3 regions of the Bradyrhizobium sp. T-1 genome follow, and region 3 is predicted to be linked to each of the others. Evidence: predicted binding sites of a transcription regulator. Region 3 holds the regulator's gene; each other region holds the start of a gene.
What was found. Region 3 encodes PhoB, which activates phosphate uptake and scavenging genes when phosphate is short. Its sites were predicted from a motif close to TGTCATNNANCTGTCAT; they were not measured.
Positions count from the first base shown of each region.

Region 1 (3,968 bases), 4.0 Mb from region 3:
CCATCGCGTCCACCCGGGCTGACAGAAATCACCTTCCGCGAGATCGTTGGGCAAGTCGTGAACACACGACGATTTGCGCAAACATCAACATCGGGAGTGATCAATGAACAAGGTTGAATTCCTCAACGTCACCAAAGTTCCCTTCGCCGAACGCTACGACAACTTCATCGGCGGCAAGTTCGTCGCGCCGATTTCGGGCAAATATTTCGACAATGCCTCGCCGGTGAACGGCCAGATCGTCTGCAAGATCGCGCGCTCCGACGCGCAGGACGTCGAAGCGGCGCTCGATGCCGCGCATGCCGCGAAGGGCGCCTGGGGACGGGCCAGCGTCGCCGAGCGCGCCGCGATCCTGAACAAGATCGCCGACCGCATGGAAGAGAATCTCGAACGCCTCGCCATCGCCGAGACCTGGGACAACGGCAAGCCGATCCGCGAGACCCGCGCCGCCGACATTCCGCTCGCGATCGATCACTTCCGCTACTTCGCCGGCGTGGTGCGCGCGCAGGAAGGCTCGATCGGCGAGATCGACCACGACACCATCGCCTATCATTTTCACGAGCCGCTCGGCGTGGTCGGCCAGATCATTCCCTGGAACTTTCCGTTGCTGATGGCGTGCTGGAAGCTCGCCCCCGCGCTTGCCGCCGGCAATTGCGTCGTGCTCAAGCCGGCCGAGCAGACACCGGCCTCGATCATGGTCTGGGCCGAGATCATTGGCGACCTCTTGCCGCCCGGCGTGCTCAATATCGTCAACGGTTTCGGTCTCGAAGCCGGCAAGCCGCTCGCCTCCAGCCCGCGCATCGCCAAGATCGCCTTCACCGGTGAGACCTCGACGGGCCGGCTGATTATGCAATATGCCAGCCAGAACCTCATTCCGGTCACGCTCGAGCTCGGCGGCAAGTCGCCGAACATCTTCTTCAAGGACGTCACCGCCGAGGACGACGATTTCTTCGACAAGGCGATCGAGGGTTTCGTGATGTTCGCGCTGAACCAGGGTGAGGTCTGCACCTGTCCGAGCCGGGCGCTGGTCCACGCTGACATCTATGATCGCTTCATGGAGCGGGCGCTGAAGCGTGTTGCCGCCATCAAGCAGGGCGATCCGCGTGCGGCCGACACCATGATCGGTGCGCAGGCCTCCGGCGAGCAGCTCGCAAAGATCCTCTCCTATATCGACATCGGCAAGCAGGAGGGCGCCAAGGTCCTGGCCGGCGGCGGACGGGCCGACCTGGGCGGCGATCTCTCGGGTGGCTTCTATGTCCAGCCGACGGTGTTCGAGGGCCACAACAAGATGCGGATCTTCCAGGAGGAGATCTTCGGCCCCGTCGTCTCGGTCACGACCTTCAAGAGCGACGACGAAGCGCTCGCGATCGCCAATGACACGCTCTACGGCCTCGGGGCGGGCGTCTGGAGCCGCGACGCCAACCGTTGCTACCGCTTCGGCCGGGCGATCCAGGCCGGCCGGGTCTGGACCAACTGCTATCACGCCTATCCGGCGCATGCGGCCTTCGGCGGCTACAAGCAATCGGGTGTCGGGCGCGAGACCCACAAGATGATGCTCGATCACTATCAGCAGACCAAGAACCTCCTGGTCAGCTACAGCCCGAAGAAGCTCGGCTTCTTCTGATCGGCGGATCCCGATCGGCAAGTTCTGATCGGAAAGGCACAGGCGGCGTCATAACGGCGCCGCCTGTGTACATCCGTCATCATTCGCCCCGCCGTCATCCGTCTGTCAGAGAATTGAGACAAGACGGCAGCCTGATCGCTACGATGCGATGCCAGGCCATGACGGAAGGCGCGACCATGACGAGCAATCCTCTGCACACTCTCCTGCAGCGTAAGATCCATGTCGGAGCGATGCTGCTCGGCGTGGCGGCCGTGGCGTTGCTTGCGCCATCGATCGCCCTCGCGCAGACCGCGCCGGCGCCATCAGGCGCAAAACCCTTCCTGACCGTGGACGGAAAAGCACCGCTGATCCTCGGACATCGCGGCGTACCGGGGCTGGTGCCGGAAGAAACCGAGGCCTCGTACGACCTCGCCGCGGCGTTGGGAACCGACGCACTCGAAGAAGATCTGCATCTGACCAAGGACTGCGTCCTGGTTGCGCGTCACAACCCCTGGCTGGGCGACAACACCAACGTTGCCGAAGTGGCGAAGACCAATGCGGCGGTCGCGACCCGCAAGCGCACGGTGCCCGGCGTGCGCGTCAAGGCGCCGGCGGCCGCCGGCGTGCCCGCTGACTACCTCACGGATCTCACCGATCCGACCGATCCCAAATCGGTGTTGAAGTCATTGATCGTCGACGGTGAGGATCACAGCAATGACTGGTCGATCACCGACTTCACCATGGCCGAGCTGAAGGAATGGATCGGCGGCACCACCTATGACGCCGCCAATGAGCGGCCGAAGGTTTTCAACGGCAAGCTCCCGGTCATCAGCTTCCAGGACATCCTCGACATCGCCAAAGCCAAGAGCAAGGAGACGGGGCGGACCATCCTGGTCTATCCAGAGACCAAGAACCCGACCTGGAACAATGCCCAGGCCATCGCCAATGGTTGTGGCGCGCCGGGCAGTCATCCGCTCGAGGACGCCCTCATCAAGATCATCAAGGACAACGGCCTCAACACGAAGGATGCACCCATCCTCGTTCAGAGCTTTGAGCCGGGCAGCCTGAAATACATGCGCAGCCATGGTCTCCAGGCGCGGCAGGTTCAGCTCGTCGACGGCAACGGCATCGACTTCAGGACCGGCAACGTCCTGCTCAACAACATCACCAATTCACGTCCGTTCGACTGGACGGTTGCCGGGGACGCGCGCCTGTATGACGCGATGCTGACGCCTGCGGGCCTTGCCGAGATCAAGACCTATGCCGACGGCATCGGTCCGTGGAAGGCCTATATCGTTCCGCTCAAGATCGCGCCGTGGAAGGACGCCAATTCCGACGGTACGCCCTACAAGGGATCGACACCGGAGGCTTCGACGCAGGACGCAACCAGCCTGATTGCCGATGCCCACAAGCTCGGCCTTTTTGTCCACGTCTTCACGTTTCGGAACGAGAAGAAATATCTGGCTGCCGACTATCACGCCGATCCCGCGCAGGAATATCTCAAATTCTTCCGTCTTGGTGTGGACGGGGTCTTCACCGACTTCACGCATACCGGGGTTGCCGCCCGCGCGGCGTATTTGCGCGAGCTCGGCTAGTGAGGCGAGCGGCGTGGAATCCGAATGTTGCCTGATCGTGCCCAAAGGTTTTGCAAAATTTCGGCCACGTTGCAGTGCGGCATAATGAAAGTCGTGGCATGTCACTGCGGTGCTTTCACACACGATTGAGTTAGGTTAGAGAGGGCTTAGTTTTCTCTGACCCGGAATTCTCATGGCCGCCCCCAAGAAAGCCGCCGCAAGCAGCCCACAAGACAAAACCGACGGCGGTTCGCCCCCGGAATTCACGAGAGAGCAGGAGCTGAAGGCGCTCCGCGACATGCTCCTGATCCGGCGATTCGAGGAAAAAGCCGGCCAGCTCTATGGCATGGGTGCGATCGGCGGCTTCTGCCATCTCTATATCGGCCAGGAGGCCGTGGTGGTCGGCATGCAGATGGCCCTGAAAGAGGGCGATCAGGTCATTACCGGCTATCGCGATCACGGCCATATGCTTGCCACCGGCATGGACGCCAACGGCGTCATGGCCGAGCTCACGGGTCGCCGCGGCGGCTATTCCAAGGGCAAGGGCGGCTCCATGCACATGTTCAGCAAGGAGAAGCACTTCTACGGCGGTCACGGCATCGTCGGCGCGCAGGTCTCGCTCGGCACGGGGCTCGCCTTCGCCAACAATTATCGCAGCAATGGCAATGTCAGCGTCACTTATTTCGGTGACGGCGCGGCCAATCAGGGCCAGGTCTATGAGAGCTTCAACATGGCGGAGCTCTGGAAGCTGCCGGTGATCTTCGTCATCGAGAACAACCGCTACGCGATGGGCA
Region 1 is NZ_CM132115.1:3,999,665-4,003,632, forward strand. Features, by position in the region: gene adh (aldehyde dehydrogenase) at 104-1,621, shown strand; gene ACWAT4_RS19210 (glycerophosphodiester phosphodiesterase family protein) at 1,798-3,195, shown strand; gene pdhA (pyruvate dehydrogenase (acetyl-transferring) E1 component subunit alpha) at 3,368-3,968, shown strand, end outside.
Region 1: ACWAT4_RS19210 (glycerophosphodiester phosphodiesterase family protein) is a predicted target of PhoB. The motif match lies at 1,714-1,730, and genes of this name have one in related genera.

Region 2 (3,968 bases), 1.6 Mb from region 3:
TCGCATAGGCACGCGAAGGCGCGACCGCGCTGGCTAGGCACACGACGGCCTGCACAGCAATCGGAAGCATGCTGCCTTCGTGCCAGTTCTTCTCAGCCATCAGCCACCCGCGATTTCAACTGCGGATTGTCTGGCTTCACGGGTTTGGATCGGGTAAACGCCTGTACGCCCAACAGAAAAATGTGACGTGAATTACGGCAATTGCCCTGACATGATAAATGCTTCCTTAACGGAAAATGGTCGCGCGGCACGTTTCCCAAGCAAACCGGCGCCCCCGGCACCTTCAGCGGGACTTCTGCACAATCATGGATAAGGTCGACTGCGTCGTCATCGGAGCCGGCGTCGTCGGGCTCGCGGTGGCAAGGAGGCTCGCGCAGGCCGGGCGCGAGGTGATCGTGCTGGAGCAGGCCGAGGCCATCGGCACCGTCACCTCCTCGCGCAACAGCGAAGTGATCCACGCCGGGATCTATTACCGCGCCGGAAGCTGGATGGCGCGGATGTGCGTCGGCGGCAAGCAAGCGCTGTATCGCTATTGCGGCGAGCGCGGCATCCCGCACAAGAACTGCGGCAAGCTGATCGTCGCGACCAATGCGAAGGAAACCGAGAAGCTGCAATCGATCAAGGCGCATGCCGAGGCCAATGGTGTGCTCGACATGCAGCTGCTCTCGGGCGAGGCCGCGCGTGCGCTGGAGCCGGCGCTGGCCTGCGACGCCGCGCTGCTGTCGCCGTCGACCGGCATCATCGACAGCCATGCCTACATGCTCTCGCTGCGCGGCGAGGCCGAGGACGCCGGCGCCGCCTTTGCGTTTCACACGCCGCTGATCCGCGCCAAGGCCGACGCCGGAATGATCGAGATCGAAACCGGCGGCGAAGCGCCGATGACACTGCAATGCGGTCTGCTCGTCAACGCTGCGGGGCTTTCGGCCACGACCGTAGCGCGTCACATCGACGGCATGCCGGTCGACCGGATTCCACCGGCCTATCTCGCCAAGGGTAATTATTTCAGCTGCAATGCGCGCGCCCCGTTCTCGCGCCTGATCTATCCCGTGCCTGAGCCCGGCGGGCTCGGCGTCCATTTGACGCTGGACATGGCAGGACAGGCGCGCTTCGGCCCCGACGTCGAATGGATCGAGACCATCGACTATGAAGTCGATCCGTCACGCGCCGAGCGCTTCTATCCGGCAATCCGCAAATACTGGCCGGCGCTGCCCGACGGCGCGCTGATGCCGAGCTATTCGGGCATCCGCCCGAAGATCGTGCCGCCGGCCGTGGCCACGCAGGATTTTCTGATGCAGGGTCCGCGCGACCATGGCGTCGCAGGACTGGTCAATCTGTTCGGCATCGAATCGCCGGGACTGACATCGTCGCTTGCGATCGCCGACCACGTCGCGGAGCTCGCGGAAATCTAGGGAGTGTTTTCAGGCGGCGTTCGAGCAAGACCGACGCAAGCGCGACCATCATCGCGCAGCGCGCACCCTACAGCCAGGGATGAGTGCAAAGGCTCTCATCCCTGCCTGAAAGGATATGATCAAACTCTACGCTGTTACGGGGGTTACTAGTGAAGCGTGTCGCCGGTTTGCTTCAGACGCTCGATCTGGTCCTTGACCATCAATTTGCGGCGCTTCAACTCAACAATTTGCAGGTCGTCTGTTGAAAGGTGCACGAGAGCTTCGTGCAATTCGTTTTCGAGAGTTTTGTGCTTCCGTTCCAATTCAACCAGATGTGCCTGAATTGTCATTCGAAACCTCCTCGGTAGGGGTGAACCTTGGATTCGATCCGGACGAGGAAGTGTACATCACCGATTCGTTCTGTCGATGGGTATCCGTCGTCGCACCGTCATTTTTGAAAATTCATATGTAACGAACCGTGAGTAAGGAACCACGCGGCGAAAAATCCATGATATCAATGTGCTTGCGCGACACTGCTGCGAATCGTTGCAATATCTTGCGAGAGAGCGGTGAGCGAAGGCCGTAGATCGCTTGCGGTCACGCCGCGCAAGGACGATAATTTCCACAGGGCATCCACAGCCTTAATCTCAAGCCTATCGGTTTTCGGCCACCGCAGACATGACCCATGAAGACGAGCGTGAGCTCGAAGCCGAGCTCACCCGGTTGCAGCAGGAACACCGAGATCTCGATGCGGCGATCGATGCACTGCATCAATCGCCCGCCCCCGACCTGTTGCGGTTGCAGCGGTTGAAGAAGCGCAAGCTGTTGTTGCGCGACCGTATCGCCTTCATCGAAGACCAGATCACGCCCGACATTATCGCCTGATCCACAGCGGTCGCGGTCTGCCGCGCTTGAATCCGCTTGACTCAATAAGAACAAAATAGGAACATTTGATCGCTCCAACGGCCCAGAAATCGCCCGAGGAAGGCCCCCAAGGAACGCCCCGAGAAACGCCCCGAGAAACGCCCCAAGCACCCCCCGCGAGGACAATGCAGATGTCGGCAACTGCCCTTTTGGACAACAGCTATTACGAACAAGCCTGCGATCAGGCGATCGCGATGTGCGACGGCAATCTGCGCAGCACCATCAAGGCGCTGATCATGGCCAACGAATATCTGGAGGCCGAGCTGGAAGAGCTGCAGGCAGCGATTTCGGCCGGCTGCATTCCCGAGACCTCGCGCAGCTGGACGCGAGGCAAGGGCAGCGCCGCATAGTTTTGATCACCGGAGCAACGCCATGTCAGATGTGACCTACTACGTTGCAATGCCCTTCCTGATCGATGCCGACGGATCGCCCGTCGCGGGCGCCGCGGAGGAATGCCAGAGCTCGACAGCCGCGCTGCGGCGCGCCGAGGCGCTGGCGCACGGAGCCGGCCATATCGGCGCGGTCGCATTCAGCCGCAGTGGGGATCCCATGACCGGCGAATTCGGCGACGCCACGCTGCTGCGCAAATTCGGCAACGTGCCGGAAGATCTGGCCACGCTATAGAGTCAGCTGCTCACGAGCCTGATCCGCGGCTCGTGCCGCCTTTGTGCCTTGCGCACATACATGGCGGCATCGGCCTCCTCCAGTGCGCGGGCGGAATCGGATTGCGCGCCGAGCGGTGCAACACCGGCGGAGGCGCCCGCGGTCACGTGCTGGCCGCGAAAGGTGAACGACAAATCGTCGATCGCCTGCTCGAAGGCAGCTGCCTTCGCCTTCGCATCGGTCTCGCTGAGATTCCACAACAGCAGAGCAAACTCGTCGCCGCCGAGACGGCCGACCACGTCCGAGGCGCGGATCTGCCGCGCCAGGGTCGCGGCGATCGACTTCAACACCTCGTCTCCGGCGGCGTGGCCGAAGGAATCGTTGATCGGCTTCAGCCGGTCGACGTCGAGCACGATCAGTGCGCCGCTGGCGCGGTAGCGCTTCATGTAGGCGATGGCGCGGTGAAGCTCGCGCTCGAAGCCGCGCCGGTTCGGAATGTCCAGCAGGAAATCGGTGTCGGCCGCGGCCTCGAGCTCGGCGACGCGCCGCAGCGCCTGCGTCAGCTTGGTCCGCAGGCCACGGATGATCGCCTTGCTGGTGTCCTTGTTCGTGGCTTTGGCCGCGCCGGCGAACGCACGGCGCCCCGCCACAGCCGCGAGCCGCTTGGGTGCGGTTTTCGTTCGGCTTCCGCTGGTTTTTCGGCCCTTTTTGGCCTTCGCGGCGGTCGCCCTTTTTGGTTTCTTCATGGGCATCCTGCTCAATGAAGGCTTGCGGGGATTCACCAAGACAGGATAGTGCATTCCCTTCTCCTTGCCACCGCCTTGCGAGCCGCCGGCCGGAACCGTTAATCTGGCCTATCTTTCTGTTTTCCGAGCACAATTGACGTCATGACCGCGCCGATCGCCATCATCATGGGAAGCCAGTCGGACTGGGAGACGATGCGGCACGCTGCCGACACGCTTGCAGCCCTCGGCGTCGCCTCCGACACCCGCATCGTTTCGGCCCACCGCACCCCCGACCGGTTGTTTGCCTTCGCCAAGGGCGCCAAGTCGG
Region 2 is NZ_CM132115.1:1,349,027-1,352,994, reverse strand. Features, by position in the region: gene ACWAT4_RS06505 (sensor domain-containing protein) at 1-100, opposite strand, end outside; gene ACWAT4_RS06500 (NAD(P)/FAD-dependent oxidoreductase) at 306-1,409, shown strand; gene ACWAT4_RS06495 (YdcH family protein) at 1,556-1,738, opposite strand; gene ACWAT4_RS06490 (YdcH family protein) at 2,067-2,273, shown strand; gene ACWAT4_RS06485 (hypothetical protein) at 2,444-2,662, shown strand; gene ACWAT4_RS06480 (hypothetical protein) at 2,685-2,936, shown strand; gene ACWAT4_RS06475 (GGDEF domain-containing protein) at 2,939-3,661, opposite strand; gene purE (5-(carboxyamino)imidazole ribonucleotide mutase) at 3,803-3,968, shown strand, end outside.
Region 2: ACWAT4_RS06495 (YdcH family protein) is a predicted target of PhoB. The motif match lies at 1,824-1,840, and genes of this name have one in related genera.

Region 3 (3,968 bases):
TCGCCAGCACCGCGCCGATCGGGAAGCCGCCGCCGAGCGCTTTCGCCAGCGACATCACGTCGGGCGTGACGCCGGTGCGGCGATGGGCGAAGAGATCGCCGGTGCGGCCCATGCCGGTCTGCACCTCGTCGAACGCAAGCAGCAGGCCCTTTTCGTCGCAGAGCTGGCGCAGCGCCTTGAGGAACGACGGCGTCGACGAGCGCACCCCGCCCTCGCCCTGGATCGGCTCGATCAGGATACCCGCAGTGTGGGGATCGATCGCCTTCTTCACGGCCTCGAGGTCGCCATGCGGCACCTGGTCGAAGCCGTCCATCGGCGGACCGAACCCTTCGAGATATTTTGCAGAGCCGGTCGCGGCGAGCGTCGCCAGCGTGCGGCCATGGAAGGCGCCCTCAAACGTGATGATGCGGTAGCGCTCCGGATGCCCCTTGGAGAAATGGTGATGGCGGACCAGCTTGATCACGCCTTCCAGCGCTTCGGCGCCGGAATTGCAGAAGAACACGAAGTCCGCAAAGCTCTCGTTGCAGAGACGGTTCGCAAGCTTCTCGCCGTCCGGGCTCTGGAACAGGTTCGACATGTGCCAGAGCTTGGTCGCCTGCTCCTGCAACGCCTTGACCAGCGCGGGATGGGCGTGGCCGAGCGCATTCACTGCCACGCCCGAGGTGAAATCGAGATAGCGATCGCCGTTGGTTGCGATCAACCAGACGCCTTCACCGCGCTCAAAACCGATGTCGGCCCTGGCGAAAACGGGGAGCAAATGCGGCGCTGCGCTGCTAGTCATGACGATCACTTGATGTTGCGGACGGTGTAACGCGTGCTTTGCGCAACGCACCATTGACCGGCCCGGAAAACGAAACGTGCCGCCTTTTAAGGGCGGCACGCGCGACTATCTTAGGCCTGGTGAAACGGGTGTCAATGCCGCCCGGAAAGCCTCGCGAAACGCTGAATCCGTAGTCTTGCGGTGGCGATTTTGCGGGATTTTCACCACGGAACATGTGGAAGCGAGTCGGCGGACTCTTGCGCGTGAGTCACGCCATATTGTAGCGTTTGGCTTGTCAGATACGACATCTCGTGCAGCGGTTCTGATCCCAAGAGTCCTCATGTACCGGCGTAAACGTTCGGGCGTTCTAGTCACGCCCGGCGAGCCTTAAGGGATTCTGGCGGCACGGGTTTTTCGAGGCTTAGGCATTCGTTGTGCCGCCCCAGGATGGCAGGCGCGCGGCGAAGGAAAGGTTACAATGACGGTTTTGACCTGGTCGGACGATCGCGTCGAGCAGTTGAAAAAGCTCTGGGAGGCCGGACTTTCGGCTAGCCAGATCGCCGCTGAGCTTGGGAATGTCACCCGCAATGCCGTGATCGGCAAGGTGCACAGGCTCGGCCTGTCCGGCCGCGCCAAGAGCCCGTCTTCGGCAGCTCCGCGGCCGCGCAAGGCGCGTCCCGCGCAGCACATGATGCGGGTGAGCAGGCCCATCGCGCGCGGCAACACCGCATTGGCGCAGGCCTTCGAGGTCGAGGTCGAGGCCGAGCCGGTTACCTACGACAACGTAGTGCCGATGAGCCAGCGGCTGTCGCTGCTCGAATTGAACGAGGCAACCTGCCATTGGCCGGTCGGCGATCCCTCGAGCCCGGATTTCTTCTTCTGCGGCGGCAAGGCACTCTCCGGCCTGCCCTATTGCGCTCAACACTCGCGGGTGGCGTATCAGCCGGCAGCCGACCGGCGTCGCGCACCGGCGAAGCCCGGCACGCGCTGAGCTACCAATTCTATTGATTGCCAAGACGGCGGCCGTGACACGATGACGGCGCCAATTATTCGGTGTCATCCCAGCGAAGGCGGGAATCCATAGCTACCACTCCCCGTGGTTATGGGTCCCGGGCTCGCGCTGCGCGCACCCCGGGACGACAGCTGAGAATGTGGCCGCAGCTCACTAAACCAGTCGCCCGCAAACCCTATGTCTGCTCCGCCTTCGCGAACCGATCATCGAGCGCGTAGCCGGCACCGCGGACGGTGCGGATCGGGTCCTGCTCACGACCGAGATTGAGCAGCTTGCGCAGGCGGCCGATATGTACGTCGACGGTGCGCTCGTCGATATAGATGTCGCGGCCCCAGACGCTGTCGAGCAGCTGCTCGCGCGAGAACACCCGGCCGGGATGCTCCAGGAAGAACTCCAGCAGGCGGTATTCGGTAGGCCCGAGATCGATCGGCCGGCCCGAGCGTGCCACGCGGCGCTTTTCGCGGTCGAGCTCGATGTCGCCGAAGGCGAGGATGGTCGCGAGCCGCTCAGGGCTTGCGCGCCGCAGCAGGCCCTTCACGCGCGCGAGCAGCTCGGGCACCGAGAACGGCTTGACGATGTAATCGTCGGCGCCGGTCGCCAGGCCCCGCACCCGCTCGCTCTCCTCGCCGCGCGCGGTGAGCATGATGATCGGCAGCTGCTTGGTGTCGGATCGCGTCCGCAGCCGGCGGCACAGCTCGATGCCCGACAGCCCCGGCAGCATCCAGTCGAGCACGATCAGATCAGGAATGTGCTCCTTGAGACGGGTGTCGGCATCGTCGCCGCGCATCACCGTCTCGACGTCATAGCCGTCGCCTTCGAGGTTGTAGCGGAGAAGCTCGGTCAGAGCTTCCTCGTCCTCAACCACCATAATGCGTGCGCCCATGGGGTCGTCGCTCCTTGCGTAATCAGGTGTTCGGGACCGTCGTGGCGAACGTCGTCATGTCGCCCTTCGGCCGCTTATCGGTGATGGCCTGGCCTTCGATCATGTAGAACACGGTCTCGGCAATGTTGGTGGCGTGGTCGCCGATCCGCTCGATGTTCTTGGCGCAGAACATCAGATGGATGCAAAACGAGATATTGCGCGGATCTTCCATCATGTAGGTGAGGAGCTCGCGGAACAGCGAGGTGCAGATGGCATCGACCTCCTCGTCGCCCTTCCACACCGCCATCGCCGCCGGCAGGTCATGCGCGGCATAGGCGTCCAGCACCGACTTGACCTGCTGCTGCACGAGGTCGGTCATGTGCTCGAGGCCGCGGAACAGCTTGAGCGGATGGAAATCCGTCTCCAGCGCCGCGACGCGCTTGCCCATGTTCTTGGCGAGATCGCCGATCCGCTCGAGATCGGTCGCAACCCGCATCGCGCCGACGATCTCCCGAAGATCGACCGCCATCGGCTGGCGGCGCGCGATGGTGAGCACGGCGCGCTCCTCGATCTTCTTCTGCAGCGTATCAAGCTCGGCGTCGATGGTGACCACGCGCTGGCCGAGCGCGACGTCGCGGCGGATCAGCGCGTCGACGGAGTCGACGATCATGCGCTCGGCGATGCCGCCCATCTCGGCGACCAGGCGGGTGAGCTCCTGGAGGTCGGTGTCGAAGGCTTTTGCGGTATGTTCAGAACCCATGTCCTGTCTCCTCAGCCGAACCGGCCGGTGATGTAATCCTGCGTGCGCCGGTCGGTCGGCGACGTGAAGATCTTGCTGGTGTCGTCGAACTCGATCAGCTCGCCGAGATACATGAAGGCGGTCTTGTCGGAGACGCGGGCCGCCTGCTGCATGTTGTGGGTCACGATCGCGATCGTGTAGTTCTCGGACAGTTCCTGGATCAGCTCCTCGACCTTGGCGGTCGAGATCGGGTCGAGCGCCGAGCAGGGCTCGTCGAACAGGATCACCTCGGGGCGCACCGCGACGGTGCGGGCGATGCAGAGGCGCTGCTGCTGGCCGCCGGAGAGCGACAGGCCGGAAGCGTTGAGCTTGTCCTTGACCTCGTTCCACAGCGCGCCGCCGCGCAGCGCCTTCTCGACGCGGTCGTCCATCTCGGACTTCGAGATCTTCTCGTAGAGACGAATGCCGAACGCGATGTTCTCGTAGATCGTCATCGGGAACGGCGTCGGCTTCTGGAACACCATGCCAACGCGGGCGCGCAGCAGGTTGAGATCCAGCTTGGGGTCGAGGATGTTGGTCTGGTCGAGCATGAGCT
Region 3 is NZ_CM132115.1:7,971,912-7,975,879, forward strand. Features, by position in the region: gene ACWAT4_RS38110 (aspartate aminotransferase family protein) at 1-781, opposite strand, end outside; gene ACWAT4_RS38115 (GcrA family cell cycle regulator) at 1,239-1,751, shown strand; gene phoB (phosphate regulon transcriptional regulator PhoB) at 1,948-2,655, opposite strand; gene phoU (phosphate signaling complex protein PhoU) at 2,678-3,394, opposite strand; gene pstB (phosphate ABC transporter ATP-binding protein PstB) at 3,406-3,968, opposite strand, start outside.